DNA from 4 places in the Micromonospora profundi genome. Region 2 is predicted to be linked to each of the others. Evidence: riboswitches for the same ligand, from Rfam matches in the RefSeq annotation. Region 2 holds a riboswitch; each other region holds the start of a gene.
What was found. A riboswitch is a leader RNA that binds a small molecule or an ion and turns the genes downstream of it on or off. The one in region 2 is predicted to bind cyclic di-AMP.
Positions count from the first base shown of each region.

Region 1: it holds a riboswitch for cyclic di-AMP, as region 2 does, so the genes downstream of both, F4558_RS08220 (LysM peptidoglycan-binding domain-containing protein) here and F4558_RS24035 (coiled-coil domain-containing protein) in region 2, are expected to answer to the same signal.
Region 3: it holds a riboswitch for cyclic di-AMP, as region 2 does, so the genes downstream of both, F4558_RS26185 (C40 family peptidase) here and F4558_RS24035 (coiled-coil domain-containing protein) in region 2, are expected to answer to the same signal.
Region 4: it holds a riboswitch for cyclic di-AMP, as region 2 does, so the genes downstream of both, F4558_RS17030 (C39 family peptidase) here and F4558_RS24035 (coiled-coil domain-containing protein) in region 2, are expected to answer to the same signal.

Region 1 covers NZ_JAATJK010000001.1:1,914,335-1,917,988, forward strand. Annotated here, with positions in the region: gene htpG (molecular chaperone HtpG) at 1-1,013, shown strand, start outside; cyclic di-AMP (ydaO/yuaA leader) riboswitch at 1,234-1,407, shown strand; gene F4558_RS08220 (LysM peptidoglycan-binding domain-containing protein) at 1,410-2,093, shown strand; gene F4558_RS08225 (hypothetical protein) at 2,167-2,520, opposite strand; gene dinB (DNA polymerase IV) at 2,615-3,654, opposite strand, start outside.
Region 2 covers NZ_JAATJK010000001.1:5,425,794-5,429,447, forward strand. Annotated here, with positions in the region: gene F4558_RS24025 (heavy metal translocating P-type ATPase) at 1-406, opposite strand, end outside; gene F4558_RS24030 (YibE/F family protein) at 719-2,056, shown strand; cyclic di-AMP (ydaO/yuaA leader) riboswitch at 2,223-2,353, shown strand; gene F4558_RS24035 (coiled-coil domain-containing protein) at 2,358-3,377, shown strand; gene F4558_RS24040 (carbonic anhydrase) at 3,461-3,654, opposite strand, start outside.
Region 3 covers NZ_JAATJK010000001.1:5,867,245-5,870,898, forward strand. Annotated here, with positions in the region: gene dcd (dCTP deaminase) at 1-455, shown strand, start outside; gene F4558_RS26185 (C40 family peptidase) at 531-1,571, opposite strand; cyclic di-AMP (ydaO/yuaA leader) riboswitch at 1,585-1,722, opposite strand; gene F4558_RS26190 (N-acetylmuramoyl-L-alanine amidase) at 1,957-3,654, shown strand, end outside.
Region 4 covers NZ_JAATJK010000001.1:3,893,874-3,897,527, reverse strand. Annotated here, with positions in the region: gene F4558_RS17035 (hypothetical protein) at 143-925, shown strand; cyclic di-AMP (ydaO/yuaA leader) riboswitch at 1,214-1,355, shown strand; gene F4558_RS17030 (C39 family peptidase) at 1,600-2,451, shown strand; gene F4558_RS17025 (alpha/beta fold hydrolase) at 2,587-3,333, shown strand; gene F4558_RS17020 (CDP-glycerol glycerophosphotransferase family protein) at 3,353-3,654, opposite strand, start outside.

The sequences.
Region 1 (3,654 bases), 3.5 Mb from region 2:
GCCGGGGCGTCCAGCTCTACGTCAAGCGCGTGTTCATCATGGACGACTGCGAGGCGCTGGTCCCCACCTACCTGCGCTTCGTCAAGGGAGTGGTCGACGCCCACGACCTGTCGCTGAACATCTCCCGGGAGATCCTCCAGCAGGACCGCCAGATCCAGATCGTCCGCCGCCGCCTGGTCAAGAAGGTCCTCGCCACAGTCAAGGACCTCAAGGCCAACCACGCCGAGCGCTACCAGACCTTCTGGAAGGAGTTCGGCACTGTCGTCAAGGAAGGGCTCATCGACGACACCGACAACCGCGACACCCTGCTGGAGATCCTGTCGGTGGCCTCCACCCACGACCCGGCCGAGCTCACCGACCTGGCCGGCTACGTCTCCCGGATGAAGGACGGCCAGAGCGACATCTGGTACGCCACCGGCGACTCCCGGGCCACCATCGAGAACTCCCCGCACCTGGAGGCGTTCCGGGCCAAGGGCCACGAGGTGCTGCTGCTCACCGACCCTGTCGACGAGGTGTGGGTGGAGCGGGTCGGCACGTACGACGGCCGGCCGCTGCGCTCGATCGCCAAGGGCGAGGTCGACCTGGACACCGACGAGGAGAAGCAGCAGGCCGAGTCCGAGCGCGAGCAGCAGCGGCAGGAGTTCGCGGCGCTCGTGGACTGGCTCGGCACGACCCTTGCCGACAGCGTCCGGGAGGTCCGCCTGTCGTCGCGGCTCACCACCTCACCGGCCTGTGTGGTGGGTGACGCGCACGACCTCACGCCGACACTGGAGAAGATGTACCGGGCGATGGGGCACGAGATCCCGTCGACGAAGCGCATCCTGGAGATCAATCCCGGTCATCCTCTGGTAGCCGCGCTGCGCAAGGCCCACGAGCAGGGCGATTCCGCCGAGACCCTCACCGAAACCGCCGAGCTGCTGTACGGCCTGGCGGTGCTCGCCGAGGGCGGCGACCTGGCCGACCCGGCCCGCTTCACCCGTACGCTCGCCGACCGGCTGGCCCGCACCCTGTAGGCAGGTGCCCCGGCCGGTGGTGCCCCGCGTTGTCGGGCTCCACCGGCCGGGGAGCGGCAGACCTGATCGGAAGCGGTCCATCATGGTCGCTGCACAGCTGAACGCCGCCCGCAACCGCTGAGCGCGCCGCTCAGCGTGCCCCGGTGAAGAACTTCACAGGGGTTGGGCGATCGATGCCGGCCGTGCCTAACGTCGGTCGGGTCCGCCATCGCGGACGCCACGACCGGTAACGCCAAATCCTGCCCCCGGTCGTCGGAACCCAGTCACCCGGGCAGGAGCGGGGGACCCAAACGTTCCTCGGTGCATCGTCACCTCGGGGTGAAGCCGCCATCGCGCGGCCGGGCTCCTCGGCCCGAACCCGACAGCTCACCTCGCCGGCGTGGAGGAAGCACACTCATGACGTCTGTCTACACCCCCCGTCATCGACGGGTCAGCACCCGCCGTATCGCCGTCGGCACCCTGGCCGTCGGCGCGGTCACCGGTGCCGTGGCGCTCTTCGGCCCGGCCGCCCCGGCCCAGGCCGCCGTCAACTGGGACGCCATCGCCAAGTGCGAGTCCGGTGGCAACTGGAAGATCAACACCGGCAACGGCTACTACGGCGGGTTGCAGTTCTCGCAGAGCACCTGGGCCGGCTACGGCGGCAAGAAGTACGCCGCCCGCGCCGACCTGGCGAGCCGCAGCGAGCAGATCACCATCGCCGAGAAGGTGCTCAAGGGGCAGGGCATCGGCGCGTGGCCGACCTGCGGCAAGAAGGCCGGGGCGTCGGGCGGCTCGGACACGAAGTCCTCGACGAAGCCCACCACGAAGTCGAAGTCGACCGCCAAGTCGAAGTCCACTCCGAAGGCCGACAAGCCCGCCCAGCGGTCGTCGCGCGGTGAGCAGCCGGCGACCCGCAGTAACAAGCGCACCGCCCCGGCGGCCAGCGGCGACATCTACGTGGTGAAGTCGGGCGACACCCTGTCGGAGATCGCGCAGAGCCACCGGCAGGACGGCGGCTGGCAGGCCCTCTACGAGCGCAACCGGCAGGTCGTCGGCGCCGACCCGGGCCTGATCTTCCCCGGGCAGCGGCTCAGCCTCTGACGTACGACACAGCGGGCGCCCGATCGGATTCCGGTCGGGCGCCCGCTGGCGTGTCGCTGTCGTGGCGGAGGCGTCAGGCGGCCGAAGCCCGCGACGCCGAGACCGCTTCGCCGGACCGGGTCCGCCGCGGGTGGAAGGACTCCTGGGTGGACCAGTTGTCCGGTGTCTCGTCGTGGCCGTCCCACTGCGGGGCGGCCGTCGGCGGTGTCTCGGCCCCGCCTCGGGCGAGCCGCAGCGACTGTTCAGCGTTCCCGCGCGCCGCGCATGGGTACGGTTCCCCGGCGCAGAGCAGGTTGCCGCAGACGCCGTCCTCGGTCGGCTCGTGGGCGTCGAGCACGTCGAGCGCCAGCTGCCACAGCAGCGGGTCGGTCACGTCGTGCGGACGCTCGGCACGCCGGCTCGCGCGGTTGCTGCTGTCGTCGGACATGGTGGTCCCCCCTCAAGGCTGATCGTCACAACGTCTCCGATCATGCCGTCGCTAAACCCTCCAGCTGCTGTGATATCCGCCGCCACCAGGCGGATCAGTCCGGCAGAAGAGGCATTTCGACACCCGAATCCCGGCCCAACAGCACCGCGCGGGTCAACGCCGTCGACCCGAACCGGTCCCGGACCGCGTCCACGGCGGCGTCCAGGTCCGCCCCGGGGACGGCGTCGAACGGCAACTCCGGTTGCACAGGGTTGTCGTCGAGGTTGCCCACCGACACCCCGATCAGCGTGACGCCCCGCCTGTCGATCTCCGGCAGCGCCGTACGCAGCAGCGCCCGCGCGGCGGCGAGCAGGGGCGTGGTGTCCGCGGTCGCCTTGCGCACTGTGTGCGAGCGGGTTGCCCGGGTGTAGTCGCCGAAGCGCAGCCGCAGCAGCACCGTGCGCCCGGACCGGCCAGCCGCCCGCATCCGCCGGGTGACCCGGTCGACAAGGCCCGCCAGGATGGCGTCCAGCTCCGTGGCCGCGTGCGGGGTGCGGCTCAGCGCGTGCTGCGCGCCAATCGAGCCGCGCCGCCGGCCGACCTGCACCGCCCGCGGGTCACGGTTGTGCGCCAGGGCGTGCAGGTGCCGGCCGGTGCCCGCGCCGAGCAGGGACACCAACGCCGCCTCGCCGAGCCGGGCGACCTCGCCGACGGTACGGATCCGGCGCTCCCGCAACTTCGCGGCGGTGACCGGGCCGACGCCCCAGAGTCGCTCCACTGGCAGCGGGTGCAGGAACGCCACCTCGGCGTCGGGCGCGACGACAAGCAACCCGTCCGGCTTCGCCACCCCACTGGCCACCTTCGCCAGGAACTTCGTGCGCGCCACACCCACCGTGATCGGCAGGCCGATCTGCTCGCGGACCTCCCGGCGCAGCCGGTCGGCGATGTCCACAGGCGCACCGGCCAGCCGCCGCAGGCCACCAACGTCGAGGAACGCCTCGTCGATGGAGAGCCCTTCGACCAGTGGCGTGGTCTGCCGGAAGATCTCGAACACCGCCCGGCTTGCCCGCGTGTAGGCCGACATCCGGGGCGGCACCACTATCGCGTCCGGGCACAGCCGCCGCGCCTGCTGCCCACCCATCGCGCTGCGGACGC
Region 2 (3,654 bases):
GCGACGCGGTGTAGGCCACTGTGATCGCCATCGCGATCAGCAGCATCATGCCCGGCGCCCGGTCCCGCACCTCCCGGACCGCGCCCACCAGGAACGGCCAGCCACCCCACCAGAACACCACCGAGCCGAGCACCGGGCCCAGCCAGGACCGGCCGGGGAAGTCCCAGCTCAGACCCAACTGATCCGATACGAGCTGACTGGTCACCACCACCGGGATGGTGAGCACCAGGCAGACCCAGAAGCGGCGACGGAACATCGCCGGATCGTGCCCGGCGTGCTTGTCATGCCCGGCGTGCATGTTCTGCCCGGCGTGCTTGTCATGCCCGGCGTGCTTGTCATGCCCGGTGTGTGCGGCGGGGATGCCGTGCCGCTTGCGGTCGGGGTCGGGCGGTGACAGAGGCGGCATGCCTCAAACATGCCCGGCCGAGGGCTGCCGCGCGAGCGGTTCGCTTATCCGACACCCCGTCACGATCTGCCGCCCCGATACGGGCTGGATAGCATCTCCCAGGATGAGCCTCCATACGCCGCCACGCAGTCAGGCTGCGACGCCACCATGTCGTGGCGTCGCTTCCCGTCGACCGGGCCGGACGTTGACCGTCCGTGATCGGACGATCGCCGGGCGACGATCCGGCGCGCTTCCCGCGGCGTTTCCCCCGTCGACGGTGAACCGACCGCTCCGCTGACACGTACTTCGCACCGGATCGTTGGGAGTCTCGCATTGGGTTCCGACCACAGCCATTCCGCGCCACCCGCCCCGCCGCGGGTGCGACGGATCCTCGTCGCGACGGTGGTGCCGCTCTTCGTGGCCACCGTCCTCGCGGCGGTGGTGCTCTGGCCACGGGACGGGTCGCCGCAGACCGATGGCGGGGCGGACGTGCCGCGGTACCACGGCACCGTGACCCGGGTGGTTACCGAACCCTGCCCGCCGGCGCCGACACCCGAGGGCGGCCCGTCGGCCGGACCCTGCGGCACGGTGGACGTCCGCGTCGAGGACGGGCCGAACGCCGGCCAGCAGGTCCAGACCCCGATTCCCGCCGGGCCGGGCGCACCCCGGGTCGAGGTCGGCGACGACGTCATAATGGTCGAGCTGACCGACCCGACCGATCCCGCCGCCAGCAGTTGGAACATCGCCGAGCACCAGCGGGGAACGCCGCTGCTGTGGCTGGCGGTGGTCTTCGCCGCCGCGATCGTCGCGTTCGGCCGGTGGCGGGGCCTCGCCGCGCTGGCGGGGCTGGCGGCCAGCTTCGCCATCCTGCTCACCTTCGTGCTGCCGGGCATCGCCGCCGGTGGGTCACCGCTGCTGGTGGCGGTGGTCGGCGCCGCGCTCATCATGTTCGTGGTGCTCTATCTGACCCACGGGGTCACCGCACAGACCTCGGTCGCGGTCCTCGGCACCCTGGGGAGCCTGATCCTCACCGGCGTGCTCGCCACCATCGCCACGGCCGCCACCAACCTGACCGGCTTCGGCAGCGAGGACGCCACCACACTGTCGATGTTCCAGGCCGACGTGGACCTGCACGGCCTGCTGCTCGCCGGAATCATCATCGGCTCACTCGGCGTACTCGACGACGTGACTGTCACCCAGGCCGCCACCGTCACCGAGCTGGCGAACGCCAACCCGGGGCTGAGCCGGTTGCAGCTCTACCGGGCGGCCACGCGGGTCGGACGCGCCCACATCGCCTCCACGGTCAACACCATCGTCCTGGCGTACGCGGGCGCCTCGCTGCCGCTGCTGCTCCTGCTCACCGCCGACACACGACCCATCACACAGATCCTGACAAGCGAGTTCCTGGCGCAGGAGATCGTCCGCAGCGCGGTCGCCACGCTCGGCCTGATCGCCGCCGTACCGCTTACCACCGGGCTGGCCGCCCTGGTGACCGCCGCCGGGTCGACCCCGACCGGCGACGCGCCCCGGCCGCGACCGGAGCGAGCCGACGTACTGGCCGCCCTCAGCCGTCCACGCGCGGGCCGGCCCGACCCCGAGCACACCCCACCCCCATCCACCGCCACCGACCAGTGGCCAGAGCCGGACAGGAGCACGAAGACGGCATGGTGACACTCCTCAGCGTGACCAGATCGGGCCCTCGCCCCGACGACAGCAGCACTGGTCACTCAACGCCATGGCGATATGACGCTTTTGGTGGGCATCCAGGCGTAGCTCACCCGGCCGACTCTCGGGTAACCTCGCTGCCGGTTACCGATGAAGGCGCGAAGCGGCGCCTGCGGTGCCACCGCCCAATCGCCAACCGGCGAGCCGGGGACCCAGGTACCTGGGGTGAATCCGCGCCAGCGGTAGGGGCCACTTCCGTCCCGAACCCGTCAGCTAACCCGGTCGGCGGTCGACGGAAGGGAACATTGTGACGGCACCCCTACGCCGCTGGTTGACACCTGTGGTGGCCGTGATCGCCGCACTGACCGTGCTCGCCGGGCCCGTACCGGCCCATGCCGCCCCCACGACCCCCACCCCGTCCGGGCACGAGGAGGACGGCGAGCCGAAGCTGCTCAACGACGTCATCGAGCAGGCCAACCGCGACTACTCCGCGGCAAAGTCCAAGCTGGACAAATCCAAGAAGCGACAGCTGGAGTTGGCGATCGAGGTCGAGCGGGCCAGGGCCGACCTGGACGCGTTGGAACCGCAGGTCGCGCAGATCGCCGCCCAGTCGTACCGCACCGGCCGCGTCGGCGCGATGGCGATGCTGCTGGACAGCACCGCCCCCGACACCTTCGTCAAGCGGGCCGCGGCGCTCGACGAGCTCAACATGGTCAACGAGAAGAAGCTCGCCGAGGTCAACGCGGTCAAGTCCCGCGCCGAGCAGGCCAAGCTGGCCCTCGACACGGAGGTCCGCGAGCAGCAGAAGCAGACAGCCCTGATGGCCAAGCGCAAGAGCGAGGCGGACAAGGCGCTCTCCCTCGTCGGCGGCAAGGGCTTCACAGGCGGTCTCGTGGACGCCACCTCGCCGGTCGCGAGGATCGGCCCGGGTCGCACCGCCGACGGCGACTGGAAGCCGCAGTCGTGCAGCGAGGACGACCCGACCACCTCCGGCTGCGTCACACCACGCACCCTGCACGCCTACAAGGAGGTCAGGCGGGCCGGCTTCACCCGGTTCGTCGGCTGCTACCGCCCCGGCGGGCCGTGGGAGCACCCGAAGGGCCGCGCCTGCGACTGGTCGCTTCAGAAGAGCGGCTTCTCCCCGTGGCACAACGAGGACACCCGCAAGTACGGCAACAACGTCGCCGCGTTCCTCATCCGCAACGCCGACCGACTCGGCATCTACTACGTGATCTGGAACCGGCAGATCTGGTTCCCGGCGACCGGGTGGAGCTCGTACAGCGGACCGTCGAACCACACCGACCACGTCCACATGTCACTGCTCTGACGGCACGTACCGCAGACGAGGGCCGCCCCGCAGCACGCGGGGCGGCCCTCGTCGCACGTGGCGGGTCGGCGGTCCGGGTCCTGTCAGGCGGCGGCGGTCGCGGCCGGGCCGTCCTGGACGCTCGGCACGTCGAGGGTCGCGGCGCCGACCGGCACGGCGGTCACCGGACGCACCCCACCGATGGCCAGGCGGTACGACATTCCCACCACCGCGCAACGGCCCTGCTCCACCGCCTCGGCCAGTACCGGCGACTGTCCGAGCAGCGTCTCGACAGTCT
Region 3 (3,654 bases), 440 kb from region 2:
TCTTCAACAACCACCTCTACACGCACATCGATCCGGCCATGCAGCAGGACGACCTGACCTCGGTGGTCGAGGTGCCCGACGGCGAGCCGTTCGTGCTGCACCCGGGCGAGTTCGTACTTGCCTCGACGCTTGAGGTGATCTCCCTCGGCGAGCAGCTCGCCGGCCGTCTGGAGGGCAAGTCCAGCCTGGGCCGTCTCGGACTGCTCACCCACTCCACCGCCGGCTTCATCGACCCGGGTTTCTCCGGTCACGTGACGCTGGAGCTGTCAAACGTGGCGAACCTGCCGATCACCCTCTGGCCGGGCATGAAGATCGGGCAGCTGTGCATCTTCCGGCTCTCCTCGCCGGCCGAGCACCCGTACGGCTCGGTGGTCTACGGCTCGCGCTACCAGGGCCAGCGGGGGCCGACGCCGAGCCGCTCCTGGCAGAACTGGCGCGCCTGGCCGACCCGTTGAGCCGCTCGCCCGTTCGGTGTTAGTAAGGGGCCCCTTCTCTACACGAGGCGTTAGGAAGGGGCCCCTCCTTACACCTCAGCCGGGACGGCCGTAACTGTGGATCGGTCCGTCGTCGACCTTCTTCATCTTGACGGGTTGACCGGCCTGGGAGGCGTGCACCACCCAGCCGTCGCCGACGTACATGCCCACGTGATGGATGTCGCTGTAGTAGAAGACCAGGTCACCGGGGCGGAGGTCGGCGCGGCTGACGTCCTTCGTCACCCGGCTCTGCTGCGCGGCGTTGTGCGGCAGTGACACGCCGGCCTTGGCCCACGCGGCAAGCATCAGCCCCGAGCAGTCGTACGAGTTCGGGCCCTCGGCGCCCCACACGTAGGGCTTGCCGATCTGGGCGCAGGCGAACTTGACCGCCGTGCCCGCCCCGCCTCCGGGGTAGCTGGCCGGGCAGGGCGCCGGACGCAGCGGACCCCCGCCGCCGTTGCCGTACACCTTGAGGCGCAGCTTCTGTAGCTTGTCGATCTCAGCGTTGATCTGCTTCTTCTTCGCCGCGAGCTGAGCCTCGGTCAGGGTCAGCTCGGCGACCAACTCGTCCAGCGGCGCCTTCTGCCGGGCCAACTCGTCGCGCAGGTCGGCCACCTGCTTCACGTCCTGCTGCTGGTTGTGCGCGAAGCGGTCGAGCATTTCGAGCTGGCCGACCATCTCGCTTGGCGAGCGGCTGCCGAGCATCGCGTTGACGGTGGAGACGTTCTCACCCATGTACGCGCGGACGGCCAGGGCGCTGACCTTGTCCATGGCGGCGTCGACCTGGCGCTCCAGCGGGGCGATCCTGGCGGCCAGCGCGCTTGCCTGCTTACGCTTGGCGGCCAGCTCGGTGCGGGTGGAGTTGTGCCGTTCGATGATCGGTTCGAGCTTGTTCCAGTCGGCGTCGATCTGGCGTTCGATCTCGGCGACGGACGGGTCCGCGTGCGCGGCCGTGGCGCTGCCGGTCAGGACGACGGCGACGCCGACCATGGCGGCGAGAGCTGTGGTGAAGCGGGACCAGCGTTGACGCGGCACGATCGACAGGGGGTCGGCTGAGGCCGACCGCTCGGACGACGGCCGCGGGGCATGGAGTGCCACCGGGGTTCCGTACTCCTTCTTCCTGACCGCCTACCGGGTTAGCTGACGGGTTCGGGCGGGAAGTCGACGCCCTACCGCACGATCTGCGGATTCACCCCGAGGGAACCTGGGTCCCCGGCTCACTCGTCGAGCGACTCGGCGGTGCCGGTCCGTTACCGCCCGGGATGGGCAGACCTGCTACCGGGCCGACGATTGACCAGAGTAGAGATGACCGTTACCGATCCGCAACCCGTGCGGCAGTGACACTCCGTGGCGATTCTGCGGGGTCACGGACCGTGCGCGAAGGTTTTTTTCTGCCTGTATCCGAATATGGAAAGGTATTGACGGGAGCTCCTGGCCGGCGGGAGGGTGACCTCACAGTTACCCACGCAATCTAGGGGGTTCGATGCACCGTCCAACCCTGCCGTCCCGTCGGCGCACATTGCTGGTCACCGCCGTGGTCGCCGTGACCGTGGTGCCACTGCCCGCCGGTCCGGTCGCCGCCGCACCAACGGCCGACCGCCAGCAGCAGTACGCTGCCGCAGCGAGCGAGTACGGCGTACCGACCGACGTGCTGCTCGGCGTCTCCTATCTGGAGTCCCGTTGGGACAGCAACGCCGGCACGCCCAGCACCAGCGGCGGCTACGGCCCGATGCACCTGACCGACGCCCGGCACGTGACCGCCCTGCCCGGGCGCGGGCACCACGACACTGGCACCGAGGACCCGCGCGGCGACGACTCGCGTACCGCGCTGGCACCCCGCGAAGCCTCGGAGCCCGCGCCGCCCAGCGCCGCCCTGCAAACGGTCGACGCCGCCGCCGCGCTGACCGGCGTGGCCCCGGAGTCGCTGCGCACCGACCCGAACGCGAACATCCGGGGCGGGGCGGCGCTGCTGGCGTCGTACCAGCGGGAGCTTGGCGCACCGATCGGCACCGGCACCGACCCGGCTGCCTGGTACGGCGCGGTTGCCCGTTACGCCGGCGCGGACAGCGCCGACGCCGCGGCGGCCTTCGCCGACGAGGTCTTCACCACCATCGGCGCCGGCGAGTCCCGGGTGACCGACGACGGCCAGCGGGTCACGCTGCCGGCCCGCACGGTACGGCCGGATCGAACCTGGCTGGACCGGCTGGGCCTGCGCAAGCTCGCCCGCCCGGACGGGCTGGAGTGCCCCCGCACCATCTCCTGTGAGTGGATCCCGGCGCCGTACGAGGCGTTCGGCGACGGGGACTACGGCAACCACGACCTCTCCGACCGGCCCAAGCGGCAGAAGATCGAGTACATCGTCATCCACGACACCGAGGCGAGCTGGGCCACCACCCTGAAGCTCGTCCAAGATCCGACCTACGTGAGCTGGCACTACTCGCTGCGCTCGGTGGACGGGCACATCGCCCAGCACGTCAAGACCAAGGACGTCGCCTGGCACGCCGGCAACTGGTACGTCAACGCCAAGTCGATCGGGCTCGAACACGAGGGCTTCGCGGCGCAGGGCACCTGGTACACCGAGGCGATGTACCGGACGTCCGCGAAGCTCGTCCGGCACCTCGCGCTGCGACTCGGCATCCCGCTGGACCGTCAGCACATCATCGGCCACGACAACGTGCCCGGCACCACCGCGGCGACAGTGCGCGGGATGCACTGGGACCCGGGCCCGTACTGGGACTGGACGCACTACTTCGACCTGCTGCACGCGCCGCGACTCGACACCGGCACCCCGGCCACCGGCCTGGTCCGGATCGACCCGGACTACGCCACCAACAGGCCGGCGTTCGTCGGCTGCGTCACGCCAGGCGTTCCGTGCCCGTCGCGCGGTTCGTCGTCGGTGGTGCTGCGCTCCGCGCCGTCGGCCGACGCGCCGCTTGTCAACGACATCGCGCTGCGCCCCGACGGCACCCCGAACACGATGGAGGTGTCCGACCACGGCGCCCGGGCCTCCGCCGGCCAGACGTACGCGCTGGCCGGTCGGCAGGGCGACTGGACGGCCATCTGGTACCTCGGGCAACGGGCCTGGTTCCACAACCCGGCCTCCGCACCCACCGCCACCTGGACCGTGGGGATGGTGGTCACCCCCAAGCCCGGCCGCGCCACCATTCCGGTGTACGGGCGG
Region 4 (3,654 bases), 1.5 Mb from region 2:
CGCGACACCTGTCGCGATCACCGGGACACCGTCCCGCCGCCGCGCCTGACGACACATCACCTCGCACCGGCCGACCGTGGCCCCCTGGCCCGGACGCTCGTGCGGCTTCCCATCGCAACGCTCTCCCACCGAGGTGCCGACCATGGAGACCGTCGTCTTCTACGAGTTCCTGACCGAGGTGCCGCAGGCCGCCGCCATCTGGTCGGCCCTGCTCCTGCTGACACTGACAGTGCTCGCCGTCCTGGTCGCCCGTCCGGAGCGGGACGGGTCGGCCGCCGAGCGGGACGGGGAGGCCGCCGAGCCGGCGCCCACCGCCCGTGAGGCCGCCGTCGCCGAGGCCGCCGACCTGCGCCGGTACGCCGAGGAGGTGGCCGTCGCCGCGGCCCGCGCGGCGCAGACCGCCCGCCGACGGCGTGCGGCCTGGCTGACTGCTCAGGAGCAGGTGGAGCAGACCTGGGCGCGGTACGACGAGGCGGACGCCGTGGCCCGCCGGTTCGCCGGCGCCGGGGCGCTGCCCACCCCGCGAACCCCGCGCACCCCCGCCGAGTACGCCATCCGGGAGCGCTACCTGCACCGGGCGGCGATGGCCGCGTACTGGCGGGGGGACCTGACCATGCGGCAGCTCGGCGACGTGTTCGGCCACCGGCACGGCTGGGATCCACGACGGCACCCGGTGGAGCAGGAGGTGCTGATCAGCCGGGCGGCCCGGGAGACGCGGCGGGCCGACTACGAGGCTGCCGCCGGACGGGAACGGGCGGCCTGGCGCGACGCCGAGCTGGCGGCGTCTGCGGCGCGCGCCCTGGCCGAGGAGGCGTACGCGGCGGCGGCCCGGTTGCGGCCGACCCGGGTGGCGGCCCGCCGCACCGTCCGTGTCGCGGCTCTGCCGGCGGCGGCGGCGCGGTGGCGCCCGGCGCGGGTGGGGTGAAACGCGCCGATTATTCGGTGAGCCCGGTCACACGCGCGGGAAATCGGGCGGCTGGCGCGTTCGGCCGGATTGTTCCCGCAGATCCGGCGGCATTGTCGACGACGTGTCCGCTTGTCGACCTACGGTGCCTCCGTAACCGCTCGTCCCATCGAGTCACGTCAGCGGCAAGACGCCCGGAAATTGTCGCCCCGTTCAAGGTTTACGCAGGTGAGCGAGGCTTGGCAGGGCTCTGGGCGGCCAGTAGGGTTCGTCCCGTCCGGTGCGGTAATCGATCGCGAATGGCGACGCCGCACCGACCCGCTCAATCGTGATCAACGAACCGGGGACCCACAAGTACGTCCGGGGTGAATCCGCGAGCCACGGCCCGCGGTAGGGCGATCTTCCCGCCCGAATCCGTCAGCTAACCCGGTAGGCGGTGTCGGAAGGAGTTCCATCCCCATGCAGCACCCGCACACCCCTCGGCTATTCCTCCGCCTTCACGGCGTCGCGGTACCCACGCTTGCCCTCCTCGTGGCGGTGAGCTGACCCCCAGGGTCACCGCATTTCCCGCCCGGCCGCGCCGGGCGTTTCCCTGAGCGGTTCCACCATCCGCGGACCACGGTCCGCGCGCTGGCGCGTGCCCGGATACCGGCTGCCCCCGGTGTGCCGCTCTCCCCCTGAACCGTGGAGGACCCGTGAAGCACACCCTGCAGCGTCAGCTGCGTCGCCTCGCCACCGAACGCCCGTACCAGATCGCCGTCGCCTCCGCCGCGGCCCTCGCCATCGCGACCACCACCGGCGCCCTGGTGGCCGGTGCCGACGAAGCCCCCGTCGGCCAGCACACCGCGTCGACAGTCGCCGAGATGCGCAGCGACACCGCCGCCTCCCGCGGCGACGCCCGGGACGCGGACCCCTCGGCCAGCGCCGCCCCGACCAGCGCCAGCCCGAGCAGCGCCGCCCCCTCCGCAAGCGCCGCATCGCCGGCGGCCAAGGCCAGCAGCGACCCGGACCTGACCGCCAAGAAGGCAGCGCCGAAGCCGCCCGCGACAAAGGTGCTCGACTTCCGCTACCAGGCGCAGAACACCTACTACAACTGCGGCCCGGCGGCCGTCCGCAACGCACTCAGCGCCACCGGCATCAACCGCACCCAGGACCAGTTGGGCGCCGAGCTGGGCACCACCGAGATGGGCACCAACTCGGCCCTGGACACCACACGGGTGCTCAACGCCGAGGTGAAGGGCTCCCCGTACCGGACCCGGACGTTCGCCGGCTCGCCCAGCCCGGCCCAGATGGACCGCCTCCAGGCTGACGTCGTCACCGCGATCACCGACGGCCGTGGCGTGGTGGCCAACGTGGCCGGGGACGCCGTCGACACCAACGGCGGCTGGCACTCCTTCGGCGGCGGGCACTACGTCGCGGTGGTCGGCTACAAGGACGACGGCCGTACCGTGCGGATCGCCGACTCGGCGAACGCGGCCTACGGCGAGTACTGGATGACCACGATCAACCTCGCCAACTGGATCGCCACTCGGGGCTACTCCGCCTGACCCAGGCGTGAGGCCCACCAGACGCCGCGGGCGCCGTCTCCCACGAGGGGCCGGCGCTCGCGGCGTCTTCGTCGACGCCGGGCCAGGGCGGCGACGGCTCTCGTCGTGGGCTGTGAACCGTGGGAGACTGCGGCCGTGCTGGATGAATCGGGTGGTCACGCCGACCGTAGGCCGGTCCTGCTTCTGCTGCACGGCATGGGGGCTACCGGTGACGTCTGGCTGCCCTGGGCGCCACTGCTGGAGCAGCACTGGCCCGGCAGGTGGCTGGCACCCGACCTCGCCGGCCACGGCTGGTCGGCGCCGCTGCCGACGTACTCCTTCGAAGGTTTCGCCAACCGCATCGCCCAGGCCCTGGCGCCCGGCGACCGCATCGTGGTCCTCGGGCACTCGCTGGGTGGGGTCGTCGGCCTGGCGCTGGCCGCCCGCGCCGCCGGAACGCCCGTGGACGCCGTGGTGGGACTCGGCATCAAGGCCGTCTGGACGCCGGACGAGCTGACCCGCGCCGCCGACGTAGCGGCCCGCCCGGTCAGTTGGTTCGCCAGCCGGTCCGAGGCGGCCCGTCGCTACCTGCGGGTCGCGGGGCTTGCCGGCCTGGTCCCGCCGGACCACCCGATGGTGGACGCCGGCCTGCGCCAGATCGACGGCCGGTGGCGCCTCGCGATGGACACTGGCGCGTTCGCCGTCGGGGAGCCCGATCTCGCCGCGCTCCTGGCCGCGACCGACGTGCCGGTGGTGCTGGCGCGCGGCGAGCACGACACGATGGTCACCGACGCGCAGCTCAAGGAGTACGGGGTGCCGGTCGCCACGCTGCCCGGGCTCGGGCACAACGCGCACGTGGAGGACCCGGCGGCCGTGCTGGCGCTGCTGGACGCCTACCGCTGACGCTCGGCACGCCTCTGGTTCAGGCCAGCGGAGTGAGCTGCGTCGACCGCTCGGTCGAGTGGTCCGTCGACGCCAACTCCCGGCGGGCGGCGGTCAGGAACGCCTCGGCGTACGACTCGGCGGGGAAGTCACCCAGGTAACGCCTGCGGGTCGCCCAGCGCGCCTCGGCCAGCGGATCGGTGTCGAGCAGGGCGGTCAGCACCTCGTCGGCGTTCGACATGTCCCGGCGCAGCACGTAGCCCGACGCGGCAAGCGGGAAGTTCTCGGTGAACCGTTCGCCCTCGTCGCCCATGTCGGTGACGGCGTACGGCTTGCCGGAGT